One region of the Brevibacillus ginsengisoli genome, then DNA from elsewhere that is predicted to be linked to it. Evidence: riboswitches for the same ligand, from Rfam matches in the RefSeq annotation. Region 1 holds a riboswitch; the other holds the start of a gene.
What was found. A riboswitch is a leader RNA that binds a small molecule or an ion and turns the genes downstream of it on or off. The one in region 1 is predicted to bind cyclic di-AMP.
Positions count from the first base shown of each region.

Region 1 (7,491 bases):
TGGATGGTCTGGATGAAGCGCACCGGACAATACGAAGGTGATGTGGTTTTGTTTCAGCACATAAGAGACCTTATCACGAGACCCGGTCTCCAGCCCAGCATAAGCAAACGCCTCGAAGCCAAATGCCTTGGTAAAAAAATGCATGGCCTGTTTAGCGTTCCCCACATAAAACTCTACATGGTCCCAATCTTGAATGGGAAAAAAGTCAGTCGTGCTCATCTACTCAACCTCCACTGTGATTATTATCACACTTTTCTAAAATTTACTCTGTAAACGCTTTCCTTCGCAAGAGCATGGAGTGACGCTCCAACGCTTTTAACCAATGAAGACCTTTCCTACCTGCTACTAGCTTATGAAATGAAGTGGATCACCGTAACGTACCAAAAAACGAACCCCACTTTTCCCTATACAGAAAAGTGGGGCGTCCCATACTTTTGATGTTTTATTGGCTAGCTGTTTACTTCTCGCGATCGTTACCGATGCCATAAACGGATACATTCGAATCGTAGCTTGAAGTGGAAGGTGCTTGCTTGTTTTTTGCTTGCTCAGTTGGTTCCGCTTTTGGTTGCGCAGAAGTCTGAACAACCACTTGATTGGTCACACCCACATAATTATCGCTCACTGTATCTCGATCCTCTTTGGCGAATGCTGATTGTGTAAATAGAACCGAACCTACTAAAGCTGCTCCTACCATGGCCAATTTTGCCTGTTTCATTTTCCATCACCTTTTCCTATGTTTTCGTGTAACGATTTGCTTACAGGTTTATCTTACAGGAGGATATATTTGGTACAAACGGTCGAAGGATTGGTTTTTCACTCCGCCTCAAGACCGTCATCTTCCTCCATCTTCCAGTTCCTTGATAACTTGTGTGAAAATTAGAAAAAACATGATAACATAGAAATTGATGAAGAAAGCGCTGTCAAAAACCTGATAGATAAAGGAGTATGGCTATGTCCGAGCAAGAAATCATATGGAATGCAGGTGTCGCCTGGCAGTGGAATCGCAATGCGGCCAATTGGCACTCTCGCAGTAAGGAAATGTGGGAAAACGGCAGTCGACGGACGATTCTCCCCATGCTTCGTCAGCTGGTACAACCCCAAGCGGGATCTGTACTGGATGCCGGTTGCGGAGACGGCTATGGAAGCTGGAAATTGGCTGCTGATGGTTACTCGGTTACTGGCGTCGACCTCTCCGATGAAATGATTATGCTGGCGAAAAAACGGATGTCACCTGATCTGAACTTAATGTTCCATTCGCATGATATTACCGCCCTGCCGTTTGAGGATACGTCCTTTGCGGCGATTCTCGCTGTTAACGTGATCGAGTGGACAGAATCTCCTCTCGTAACGCTGCAAGAGTTTAGCAGACTGCTTCAACCGGGAGGAGTTCTTCTCCTCGGCGTGTTGGGACCAACAGCCGCTCCTCGAGCTTACAGCTACCGCCGCCTTTATCACGAAGCGATCATCCAGAATACCATGATGCCGTGGGAAGCGTGCCAGTTGGCTTTGGAGAACGGGTTTGAATTGCTGGTTGAGCATCCTGTTTATAAGGAAGGTGTCGACCCGTCAATAGCTGAGACGCTTACCTCCGAACTTAAACAGTCGCTTAGTTTCTTGACGGTGTTCGCTCTTCGCAAAGTGTGAGAAAAGACTTCGTCCCTTTTCGCTCTGTGGAAGTTCGCAATGAAGGGGGAAAGTCCGCTCTCTCACTACGAAAGGGAGTCGCCAAACGCTTCGCGCCCCTTAAAGGGGTTGGGTGGCGACTCTTATCCCTTTCTCCGTTCCTTCGCTAAGTCTCACTTCCAAGGAGACTGTGTTTCAACCCCCCGGTGAGAGGGGGCAAGCGGACGAAATCTTTTCTTGGTGGGCTTACGCGAATGGAAATAATGTTAAATTACTTACCTATTTAAAGTAATTTAACATTCCAATATTAAGAAAAAAGTTTAACATAGGCTTTTATGTTCATCTAAAACGTGAAAACGGGTCGCTTATCCGAAGGTTCTTCACTCTTCGATAAGCAACCCGTTTTCTCTTGCAGGCTAACTACTTCTTCAGGACGTATACTTTTACATCCTGAATCCCAAAGTCATCAGCATGTCCACCCGGTACGAAAATATCGACCTTGGAACCTTTTATGGCTCCACCAACGTCTACCGCACGAGCAATCATTCCGCTAGCAGGTAATCCGTTTGTTTTGTATCCTGTAACATAAACAGTCGAACCCAACGGAATAACATTAGGGTCCACAGCAATACTTCCTACTTTTAACGGATTTCCAAAGTAATCAAGCCCAGCATAACCGCCATTTTCACTTGCGTCAGCTGTATACGCCGTTGCTTTCGCAGGAATGCAGCGCGCGACAGGGAGTTCCTGTCCATCTGCTGTTTTCACTACTGGTCCGACACTCTTAGGCGCAACACTTTCAATATGAACTGGCTTGGTTTCTGGTTGTGCAGCAGGTTTGGATGCAGGTTGTGCAGCAGGCTTCGTCACAGGTGCTGAAAGTTTCACAACCATACCCGGCTGCAACTGAAGCGGGTCTTTTTCGTTGTTAAGCTTAAGTATAACATCCAAAGGAAGCTGATACTTCTGGGAGAGCGTCCAGAATGTGTCCCCTTGAGCAATTACATGTGTTTCTTCTGCGGCGAACACATTGCCGGACATGCCTGCGAGAAAGATCCCTAGTGTCAATGACAAGAGGGTTTTGTTGCGTTTTTTCAATTAAAGCTCCTCCTTAGCCTACGAGGTTAGCTGTCGGATTCGGATTGAGGAGTCAACCCGTTGCTTGCGCAATTCACCCCAAAGGACCACGAATGATCCTTATTTGACTTCCAGGTGGAAGTCTCGTCCCCCGCACTTGTTTCCAAGTTTCGGCATTTTATTTCGTAACACTTTTTAAACCTTAACATAAGAGCAGGGTTCAAAAAATGCTAAAATGTTGGTAATTGTGGAAAACGCCCGATCCAACGACCAGTTTAATGTATGTATTTGTACTTACCCGTAAAATCCACGGAAACATCGACTCCTATCTCATCCAACGAACCCGTTTGAAGAAATGAGTCTTTGTTTCCTTTAACTTTTCGCCAAAGATTAGGGTCCTCCCGATACAGCTTCTCCTCTAAGTGATACACATCTACGCCAATCGACAGCCCTTTTTCATAGGTATCTCTAATCTCTTTTTGGATGATAGACGAGACTTCTTTTTCTAACTGTTGAAGAGGGATATCTGTTAAGAATTCATTCAGTACACCTTTCGCCTTTACATGAATCTGAAAAGTTGGCTTGTTTCCGGTAACACGATAGGTAATCTGGGGTTTGGGGTGTAGAATCACAACAGTTGCCGCCGCTTTTCCATTTAGTTTGACGAGGACAAAAGTACGTTCTGTTTTTTTCGACACCCAACGAAGTCCAATGAGATTGGGTTCCTTTAAATACCCGTTATATTTGCCATGATGGAACAGGCAAGCACCATTCACCCTTAATAGACTATGTGGTTTTTGTGATTCTTTCCATCTGTTTGGATCAATTGTCAGAGTTGGAAGCAAGGTTGTGCCGGGGGGTTCCATTAACTCTCTGATAAACCGGTAATGATAAACAGGCTCAATCACGGATCGCTGGTTATACGTGTCAACAGGTTCATGGAGGATGGAAGCAAGCGGACTTAATTTAAAAAAGGGGATTACTGTGAACACTTTCTCCAATGATTCCCTTGTACTGTACGCCCAAATGTCGTATCTCATCTCCCTGTAACGATTAATGATTTCCACTATCTCTTTCGGCTGATGTTTCAGGGCTCTTTCCGAATAGACAATCGCTTTGACATGTCCCCAAAATACCTGTTGCTGAGCTGTCGGATACAGATTATTAAAAGCAGAGTTTAACGTAGAGCCTAGCGCTTTTCCTACCCAAACTCCTGGTTCACCTCTCGACCTCGCTCCCTCTTGTTTGGCTACATTGCTAAAATCAAGCACTTGGACATAAATGGCATATTGATTTTTCTCGTAGTCGATTCCAATGGAGGTCACATAGCTTTGGTCTTCAATCTCTCTTTCATCCCAACAGCCTGTAAGGATAACGGAACAGATCAGAAAGATTAGGGTTGCCTTTCTTCTGCACCAAATCATTCGCTTTCCCCCGATTGCCTGCTTTTATCCTGAGGATTAAGAATGCTCGGTCTGCTTTTCATGAGTGGCCAGGGAACACGGAAGATCGATTTAATGACATCCTTGAAGTTAATTGGAGAAACAGGTGCAAGATAGGGAACACCGAAGGATTGAAGCGAAGACAGGTATAAAACAATGCCAAAAAATGAAACAAAAACTCCGTACATCCCGAGCGAGGCACATAAAAAGAAAATAATAATTCGCAACACACTGATGGATCCCACTAGGGCCTGACTAACCAAGGTTGATCCTGCTACCGCAGTTAGCGAAGCAACCACTACCATGGATGGGCTAACCAGACCTGCGCGAATGGCGGCGTCTCCAATAGTTAATCCGCCGACTACCGTAATGGTATTCCCTAATGCGGTTGGCAATCGAACGCCTGCTTCTCTGAAAATATCCACAAGGATGATCATTAGCAACATCTCAGTAGGAGCAGAAATTGGTAACCCTACACGATTAACTGTTACGGTGGCAAGCAAAGGGAATGGTAGTTGATCTTGATGATAGGAAACCAACGCAATCCAAAAACCAGGTAAAAACAAGGATAACATCAAACCGATTAATCGTAGTAATCTACCAAAAGTAACCGAAAGAAAGGTAAAATGCACGTCTTCTGGTGACTTTATCAATTGCATTAAGTTCGTCGGGGCAATAATCGCCGACGGATTACCGTCTATCAAAATAGCAAAACGGCCATTGAGCAAGCAATCCACTACATAATCGGGTCTGCTCGTATAGTCTAACAATGGAAAAAAAGCCCATGAACGATCCGATATAATTTGTTCCAATTGGGTTGAACTATAAATTCCATCAATTTCAATGTGACTCAGGCGGTTTATGACTTCATGCAGAATCTCTTTTGACAGTATGTCCTCGATGTAGAATAACCCCACTTGCGTCTTGGTCCGAGCACCAATCACGAACTTCGCGTATTGAAGTGAAGTGGTTCTTAAACGCTTCCGAATCAGGGCTGCATTAACGGACAGACTCTCGACAAACCCATCTCGTGGACCGCGAACGGATGATTCAAAATTTGATTCGGCTGGCGTACGAGTCGGGATTTTGGCAATATCAAATTCAAGGATCTTTTGGGTGTGGGGGATGATCGCGAACAGCTTTCCCGCAAATACTTGCAGAATAATATCTTCCTCTGTCGCTGTATTGGGTAAACAGCGGATGGGAAGAATGGGATGATTCTCCATCACTTTTTCGTGAACAGGATTGCCTGCTTCATCATCAATCAGCTCGTGCAGGCGAGGGAGGATGAACTCTTGTAATTGCTTCTTGTCAATGAGATTGTCGCAATAAAGAAGCAGAATCGTGGAACCGCCATGCTGATTTACACGAATTGATTTTACTTTGACATCATCATTTAACCCAAATAATTGTCGCAAATAGGATTCTGAATAGAACTCCATTGGTAGTGGTCGGGGATTTTCGTTACGCGCCGTTCTCATGTTGATATCCCTCTTTTCTCTTTCTGCTCAACAAGGCAATTCCAAACAGCAAAATCGAAGTGGATAAACTAAAAACAAAACAATACGGAAAGTAAACCACCATTAAAAATCGATAAAACAAGACATCGCTTAATGGCCACATCGTCATCCCCACCATAAGAAAACTTAATATAACCAGTATCGTATTTCTTTTGATTGGAATGAAACTGCTGAGCAGATCTCCCGATACATACAAGACCAAGCTTAACCGGATAAATACCCCAGAAAACCATTGATAAAGCGATAAAAAGTCAAGATGCTCTATGTATTTGCCTATCTTGACCAAACGCCATTCCACAAAGGCAGGATATCTCTGTTTAGCAGCCTCCACTGGGCCAAATTCTGCGATAGCTCCTGTAAGGGGTCCTATCGTCAACATTACGATAAAAGCGGCTAGAAAGAGAATCTGCCACTTTTTAAAAGGCTTTTTCAGATGGTGTTGGGTTAAGAGAAGGAAAATCGTCTCTACAAATCCCCCACCAGCATAAATACATCCTTGTAAAACAGGAGAAATTCCATTCTCCAATAGTGGGGTCAACAGTTGATAATTCTTGTGTTGGAAGTTAGCCGTCATGACGAAATAGCCTAGTATTACGACGATGGGAAGCAGAATACCCGAAGTAATGGCAATCGAACGAATGCCCAATATTGCGGCAAGACAGCATACCAATACCGTCATGAACACAATGACCAATTGAGGTGTATCTGGAAGGTAGATTCCGACCGTCCAAGTGACCATTTCTTTCAGTGAGACTAATCCCATCGAGAACGTGTAGAGCGATAATAAGAATGCTATAAGACAAGCGAACGGTTTCCATGTTGCACGTTCTAGCCATTGGATAAGCGGTTGATTATGGGTCCATTTCATAATCGCATAAATAAGCATAGTCCATGGTAAATACACGAGTGCTGTTACGAGAACGGCAATCCAGGCATCTCTTCCAGATACTTGAAGGAGAATAGGTATGATGGTAACATGTGTCGTAATCCCTACCAATAGTACAACCATCATGGAAGCTTGCAAAATACCAATCGAACCTTGTCTAGACATGTACGAACCCCTTTTTTATTTGTACCTATAGAATGACCAATTGAAAGGGTTCAAATGCAGAATGGAAATAAAAAGGCATCCAACTTAAACCTTAAAAGAAGTTAACGTTTTCAATTGAAATATAACGATAAATCGAATATGTAAGGAGTTGATACGTTTGCTAACCAATCTTTACTTCGTAAGGCATGCTCATTCGACTTACACACCAGATGAATCAGGAAGATCTTTATCTGAACAAGGCCTTCATCATGCCAAAATGGTTTCTAAGCTATTAATACCTGAAAAAATTGATTATGTGATATCAAGTCCATATAAGAGAGCAATTCAAACAGTTGAAGGAATTGCTGCTTATATAAACAAAGAGATTGAAATTATAGATGACTTAAGAGAACGAACGTTGACGACAGAACCTGTTGCAGATTTTCATCATGCAATTTCAAAGGTATGGGAAGACGATAGATTCTCTTGGGACGGTGGAGAATCAAATGTAGTTGCTCAACAACGAGGAGTTACGGTCACTATTCAGATGTTAGAAAAGTACAAAGGTCATAATATTGTAGTGGGAACCCATGGGAATATCATGGTATTAATCATGAACTACTTCGACCGTAAATACACATTTAACTTTTGGAAGCAACTTGATATGCCGGACATTTACAAACTTACATTTAATCGAAAGGACCTAGTAGAAGTTACGAGGGTATGGAGATAGTTATAACACATATGGAAGTGTGACCAGAAAGTACATTTTTTAAGACGGGTGAACTCAAAAGTGAGT
Region 1 is NZ_JBNJQR010000011.1:175,340-182,830, forward strand. It holds gene hppD (4-hydroxyphenylpyruvate dioxygenase) at 1-219, opposite strand, end outside; gene ACQCN2_RS20760 (hypothetical protein) at 458-715, opposite strand; gene ACQCN2_RS20765 (class I SAM-dependent methyltransferase) at 952-1,644, shown strand; gene ACQCN2_RS20770 (3D domain-containing protein) at 2,044-2,721, opposite strand; cyclic di-AMP (ydaO/yuaA leader) riboswitch at 2,722-2,886, opposite strand; gene ACQCN2_RS20775 (Ger(x)C family spore germination protein) at 2,976-4,124, opposite strand; gene ACQCN2_RS20780 (spore germination protein) at 4,121-5,623, opposite strand; gene ACQCN2_RS20785 (GerAB/ArcD/ProY family transporter) at 5,607-6,713, opposite strand; gene ACQCN2_RS20790 (histidine phosphatase family protein) at 6,871-7,425, shown strand.

Region 2 (7,491 bases), on a different contig from region 1:
CGCACACAGCCGAGTGGATTCGCGCAGACGTACTAACTCCTATTGATTACGCAATCGTGGAAGCGGTTTCAATTACAGAGGACGGTATGATTATCCCGACAACCTCTGTTGGCAATTCCTCTATCTTTGTCGAAAAAGCAAAAGCAGTCATCGTAGAGCTGAATCTCGCTCAACCACTCAGCCTAGAAGGTATTCATGACATTTATGAAGCGGGCGCCCAAGGAAATCGCAACCCAATCCCGTTAAAAGAAGTGGACGAGCGTATTGGTACTCTCGGAATTCCTGTTGATCCCAAGAAAATCAAAGGCATTGTCATCACCAATTCCGCCGACTCTCCATCCACCATTGTTCCACCGGATGAAGAAACGTCCATCATGGCGAAGCATTTGATTGAATTTTTGCACCGGGAAGTGGCTCAGGGTCGTCTTTCGCACACACTGGCACCGCTGCAATCGGGTATTGGTTCGGTTGCCAACGCCGTGTTTCATGGTCTGTTGACCTCCGATTTCCATGATCTAGAGGTGTATTCGGAAGTGTTGCAGGATTCTGTATTTGATTTGATTGATGCGGGCAAGGTTCGATTCGCCTCCGGGTGCTCCATTACCCTTTCCGTCGATAAAATGAAGCAGGTCTTTTCCGAGTTCGACCGCTACCGTGATCAGCTTGTTCTTCGCCCACAAGAAATCTCCAACCATCCTGAGCTGATTCGTCGTATGGGGCTGATCTCCATCAATACAGCTTTGGAAGTGGACATCTATGGCAATGTCAACTCCACACATGTTTCCGGGACCCATATGATGAACGGCATTGGTGGATCAGGTGACTTCGCACGCAATTCACGACTCGGAATTTTCGTGACCAAATCGATTGCCAAAGACGGAAAAATCTCCAGCATCGTTCCATTTGTGTCTCATGTAGACCATACCGAGCATGATGTGGACGTCATTGTGACAGAACAAGGCTACGCTGATTTGCGCGGTTTGGCTCCAAAAGAAAGGGCACCTCTCATTATCCAGCGCTGCGCTCATCCAATGTATCGTGAGCAATTGCTGGAATATTACGAAGAAGCACTGCAAAAGGGTGGCCAAACCCCACACGATCTTGCCAAAGCATTCTCCTGGCACATTCGTTATGCCAACGAGGGCACGATGCTCCAGCCTGTTGGGTCGATTCGGTCTTAAGTAATCGTAAAGAAAAACCAATTGGGTACTTACACTCGAGCAATCCGAGAGTGAGTACCCTTTCTATTCTCCACGCCCCAAACCAGCCATGAAATATTCGAGACCTCTCTTCAAATCTTTGGAAAGCTCCTCTACCTTCAACCATGCAGTTAATTCCTCTGCAATTCGTTCTCTATCGCCACCGTATTTTTCCACAAGTCTAGCAAGTTGTTCCCATTCATTCAAATCTTGTATAAAAGCTTCTCGTTCCATTGGTCGCCCGTGAGATTCCACGAATACCTTGGCTTCATAAGAATACGCCTCTCCCAGAAGACGAAGGAACGCTGGGGCCGTATAAGAGCGAGGACCGCCATAGACACTGGGTCCCAACGCATCCCCCAGAAATAACACCTGGTCTTGTTGCACATAGACATAACAGGCATCCGAGGTATGATCGCCACCTACCCATTTTACTTCGCAAGTCACTCTGCCAAGCTCAATGGTAATCGAATCTTTGAAAATGATATCAGGTTCCATAATGGTAATGTTCCGCTCAGTGCCATATTCAAGCTTGATGTGACCAACAGTCTCTTCGCTTAAAATCTTCTCCTGAACAAGCCGCTCCAATATCTCATCCGACCCGTCCAGCCCTTTCAGTCTGCGCAGTCCCGTTGCCGTCTCCTCCTGGGCAATCGTGGGAAGCTCCCACTCCGACATGCCAAAGGTATGATCCCAATGCCAATGCGTCAAAACGAGCAGATCCGGTAAACGTACGCCATGTTTGGCAAGCTCTTCACGAAATAAGGTGGCATGCACAGGAGAGTTCCCTGCATCCATCAGAAGTGTTCGTTTCGTACCACAGATCGCTGCCAATATCGGACGATCCGTTTTATGTTCCGCATGCATGATCCAGATATGCTCACTGATCCGTTCAATAGCTGACACCCAAACACCTCCAGTCCCCTTCTTATTCGTGATATCTACATATCAACCCTCTTAGTTTTAATTGATCCATTACTACAAGTACAACTACTTGCTATAAAAAATTGGTAAATTGTTCTTTACAAACACATCTGATCGAGAGTAAGATACAATACGTTATTCATCATTACACAATATTTTTTTGAACGCTTAGTCTTCCTAAAAAGAAGAACGGGGGAACCAAATGGAGGCCAAACAACATGTCCTTGGGGTGAATCTCAGAAGTCTGAGTAGGGCGACTCTCACGCCCGAATCCGTCAGCTAACCTCGTAAGCGTGCAGAGAGGAGAACTTGTCTTATGAAAGCACCATCTCAAAAAAAGCTGGAAGCTGATTTAAGTGAAGCCTTTATCAAATTCCAGCGTGAACTGATTGGACGGGGGCCACAGGAAGCGAAAGCCTACATCGTTTGCGACATGGTGATCATACGCTTTAAGGGTGTCCTTACCGTTGAAGAAAAGCATCTGGTCAACAACGAAACCGGCAAAAAGCTGGTCAAAAAAATGCGCCAAGTCCTAAGAGAGATGTACAGCAAGGAATATGAAGGCATTGTGGAACAGATGACAGGATGTAAGGTTCTTTCCAGTCATAGCGATATCAGTACCAAAATGGGCGAACGGATTGAAGTTTTCATTATGGATCGTGATGTGGAGCGGCAATTGCAAAACTAAGCTCCAATCACCCCCAAAAGGTTATCACCTGCCAAGAGATACAACTGGCGGAGGATGACCTTTTTTTCTTCATACAAAAATACGCTGAAATATTTAGACGAAAACCACCATTCCATTCGTCCATACGCTTCATGGTTCAAACACATATGTATAAACATATCCAAAAGGAGGGATTTACTTGTCACGTAAACGTTGCCGATGCTCCTGCGACTCATCCATGGGTTCTATGATGTATGACTCCTGTGCAATGCAAGACGATCCACCGATTCGAGGAGGTTTTGGAGGAGGTTTTCGAGGAGGAAGAGGTTTTGGAGGAGGTTTTCGAGGAGAAAGAGGCTTTCGAGACGGTTTTAGAACCAGAGGGTTTGAATCCCCGTTTTTCTTCCGCGAATCTCCATTTTTCTTCCGTGAATCCCCGTTTTTCTTTCGTGAATCACCGTTTTTTGGTCGTCGCTTCAGATAAATAAGAAAAGCCGTGGAAAATCACTTAAAGAAGTTGAATTCTTTACGTGCAATCAACGGCTGTTTTCAAAAAAATTGCCTATTCTTAAGTTCCAATGGACAATCGAACAAGCAATGAGGATCTATTCTCCATACCATGAAATACCATGGAAAAAGGAGGTCTCCTAATGGATCCGATTCAATATCATCGTCAACGAATGAATGAACATTTGAGGATGGCTGAGCACTTCCGAACATTAAAAACTGCCCACGCTCATGATCGTAGAATGCACCACGCGTATGCAGAAAGAGAGCACTATCATAGAATGAAAGCTCACCACCATCGAATGATGATGCACACTCACCGTTGAATGGAAGCTCCCTTCTGGGGGCTTTCCATTGTTTTTTTCTCTTGTTCTAAACCGCAAATCTTCCAACGCTCCAAAGGCGAGTGACGTTTTAGATGGAATACCCATCCCGCTTTCTTTTTCTTCGTGCCATTTTCAATATAAGAGGCAGTAACATGAACCTCTGAGGCAAGAAGCTCTGCCCTATCATCTTTCAGATTCAAAATGACGTATTTGGTTAAATCAATCTCTTTTAATGAAAATGACGGGGTAAAACCATCAGTGGTCATTTCAAGAGTGGAAAGATCATTTTGTTGAAGAGAGAGCAAGTAAATTTCCACTAGCTTTTGTAAACTTGCCTCAAGAATTAATTTCTTAAGATCCCCCGACGCTTTGGTAATCATGAGGTGATGGGCTGGGTCAGGCTCCGTACGTTTATGGGTGGAGCTACCTTGAAAGTGAATACAGAAATGCCCTGGAAAATTGTTCCCCCGAATAGCTCCGGCCCCGTGCGGCATACCATTCATAGACGCCGCAAAGCGTTCCCCGTTAATGGAAACGAGAATGGCCCTTCTTCTCCAGCTCCATTTCCCTTGATAAATTCGTTTAAAAACAGCCGTATCTTGCTTTGTCAAAGGCTGAACGTCCGCGTGACGACTCCCCGCCCTTCGTTGCACACGGAACTTCTCACCCGTCTCCATGTCGATCACTTCCGCATACTTCATCCTGCCGAATTGTTCTCTCACTTTGTCCCAATCCAGAGGGTTACCGAAATGGGCTTTTTCTAATTTGTTCACATAACCGTCTAACTGATTTTGTATCCAGGAGGAAATAAGAATTCTCTTCCCACGTGTTGGCTCATACAGTCGATGGTACGAATCTAAGAGGAATACACGACTTCCAATCCCAATTTTGGCTCTAGGCAAATCAGGTCCTTCAGCTGCATTAACGGCTGCGCTTTTCAGGATTTTACCAGCCAAATTGTTCCTGTCTTCAATGGTCATTTCTGAATAATAACTGGAGTTAGGAGAAGTTGTCACGGTAAGAACAAGTCGCTCTTTGGCATCCGTATGTTCAAGCGGTAGGAAAAGAATTAGCAAATACAATAACCATAACAGACACCGTTTCAAATGGTTCACCCTATTTAATGTGAATTTGATTAATCACGCCCCCGAATATTATTGACCAATTGGCCCTCTCAAATTCTTCCTTGCATGTATCTCGCCTCGAATTATAAAGCTAAGACAAGTTTACATACTTCTGTATTGCTTACCTTGGGACTGTGTACCCTTGTTATGGAGGCGAATCCATGATGAAACCCGTTGCTCTTGTACTTGTAACTGTTGCTTTGGTGGTTACATCCCTATGTGGTTCAGCTATTGCACAAAATGCCGATCCATTATTGGCAGCAAAAAAAGGCCGAAAATATTATGAATCACGAAAAGAAATTGTTTGGGAGGTCCCCACCAAAGATAAAGTCATTGCTTTAACATTTGATGACGGACCTGATCCGCACTACACCCCACAATTAGCAGCCTTACTTAAGCAATATAACGCCAAAGCCACTTTTTTCGTTGTAGGATCACGCGTAAAAAAATTTCCTAATATTGTACGGGCTTTATCCAAGGATGGACACGAAATCGGTAATCATACCCAAAACCATCCAGACCTTCGAAGGATTTCTTCCATTAAATTAGAGGAAGAGATTTCTAAGGCAAACCAGACCATTCGTACTGTTACCGGAAATACGCCTAGCCTTTTTCGTCCACCGGGTGGATATTACAGTGAATCGCTTGTTCATGTTGCCAAGAAAATGGACAACTTGGTGATCATGTGGTCTTGGCATCAGGATACGCGAGACTGGAGTAATCCTGGTGTAAAAAAAATAGTCAACAAGGTGCTTACCAACGCTCGAAATGGAGATATTGTCTTGTTTCACGATAATGGAGGACGTCAAACCGTAGAGGCAATAAAAAAAATCCTTCCCGAATTGCATCAGAAAGGATATCAATTTGTTACAGTCAGCGATTTACTGAAACGGAACCAAAAATAAATGAGCATACAGAATGTTCTCCTCTTGTCGGACAAAGCGGTATGAAAGGAGACGTGGATGAAGTTGATTCGAAACTTTAGAAGATACCTGCTTCTCGCAGGTTTATTGTATACGATTCAATTCATGGCTAGTTCTTTCGTGGCTCAAGCAATAGCAAGCGTCTCCACAGAAACAACGAATGCTGCCCATCCTGAGGGTTCTGTTCCCGTGTTGATGTACCACTCTATTTCACGCCAGAATAACTCGCTGTGTATAGCTCCCGAACAGTTTGAAAGGCAGCTTAGTAATTTACTCAAACATGGATATACACCGATTACCGCAAGTGAGTTAATTTCGGCTTGGGAAAATGGATCAGAGCTGCCGACTCGGCCAATTGTTCTTACATTTGACGATGGATATAAGGATAACTACACACATGCCTTTCCAATCTTAAAGAAATATCAGGCGAAGGCCACCTTATTCATCATCACCGGAGCTGTAGGAAAATCCAATTACGCTAACTGGGATCAACTAATGGAAATGGAGAATAGCGGTCTGATTGACATCGAGTCTCATACCGTTACTCACCCCGATATTCGAAAGCTAACAAGCAAACAACTTGTTCATGAGCTAGCCTCTTCCAAACAAGTCCTTGAAGAACACTTGCATAAAAGCATTACCATTTTTGCCTATCCCTACGGTGGTTATACAGAGAGCGCCATTTCCGCACTTGCATCTGTCGGATATAAAGCTGCGTTTACCACGAAAAACCGTATGACTCATCCATCACAGGGCCGTTACACGTTAAAACGGTTACGCGTTTTCCAAAGTCAATCGTTTTCCACATTTAATCCATAAAAATATGTTGACCGATTCTTTTAATTTGTGGACGACTCCATATCCATGCGGAGGTTGCCGTGTCAGGATTAAAATAATACAACGCACCGCCACTAGGGTCCCACCCGCGTGCGGCATCCCAAGCAGCCTTATAAGCTGTTTCATTAGGAGTTAACCAGTATTGGCCGTCATCTACAGCGGTAAACGCACCTGACTGAAAGATGGTGCCTGCTACCGTCGAAGGAAACATTCCCGAATGCACACGATTCAGCACAACCGCTCCAACGGCAACCTGTCCTGTATAAGATTCGCCACGCGCCTCTCCGTAGATAAGATGGGCCAGCATGTCCAATTCAGCGGCATTAACGGAATGTTGTTTTAAGCTGGTCCAGGTCTTAGAACCTGCGATGCCATCGACTGCAAGTCCATATTCGCTCTGGAAGTCTCTTACAGCCTGTTGTGTTTGATATCCGTATTGCCCATCTAATGGACTGTCATAAAAACCGAGCAATTGAAGTCTATATTGCAGATCCCATACATCTCCGCTATTGCTTCCCCAAGTGAGAAGTGGCGATGCCTCGGCTGTTTGGATAGGTTGCAATGCCATACCGGCAAACAACATCAAGAGGCAAGCCACAATACTCCATTTTTTCATGGTAAAACCCCCTCCTCTCAGGTATTACATGTTACCTGGGAGGAAAAGGGGGTTCAATAGAGGATCACTGGAAATTGAAATTGAATGGTTTAGCGTTTCAGTAAAACAAATGCTTTCTTGACATCACCAAGTGACTTATAGAGAGAATCATACTGTTTCCCTTGTAGAGTTGCCGTATCGTACGGATTGCTTTGCAGCAAGGCTGCTACGTAAACGGTATGAGTTGCCGCGTTTTCCGCGATCTCAATGCCGACAGGCGGCTCTTGTTCCGGGTGATTCATTTTATTCCAATCTGCTTTATCAAACGCATAGATCTCGATTATCGGCATACGATCCTGCATGTTATCGGTGTTAAACAAAAAGCTGGT
Region 2 is NZ_JBNJQR010000010.1:111,920-119,410, reverse strand. It holds gene scpC (succinyl-CoA:acetate CoA-transferase ScpC) at 1-1,181, shown strand, start outside; gene ACQCN2_RS19400 (MBL fold metallo-hydrolase) at 1,245-2,105, opposite strand; cyclic di-AMP (ydaO/yuaA leader) riboswitch at 2,279-2,431, shown strand; gene ACQCN2_RS19395 (Na-translocating system protein MpsC family protein) at 2,440-2,811, shown strand; gene ACQCN2_RS19390 (hypothetical protein) at 3,614-4,729, opposite strand; gene ACQCN2_RS19385 (polysaccharide deacetylase family protein) at 4,909-5,652, shown strand; gene ACQCN2_RS19380 (polysaccharide deacetylase family protein) at 5,710-6,489, shown strand; gene sleB (spore cortex-lytic enzyme) at 6,479-7,123, opposite strand; gene ACQCN2_RS19370 (hypothetical protein) at 7,213-7,491, opposite strand, start outside.
Region 2: it holds a riboswitch for cyclic di-AMP, as region 1 does, so the genes downstream of both, ACQCN2_RS19395 (Na-translocating system protein MpsC family protein) here and ACQCN2_RS20770 (3D domain-containing protein) in region 1, are expected to answer to the same signal.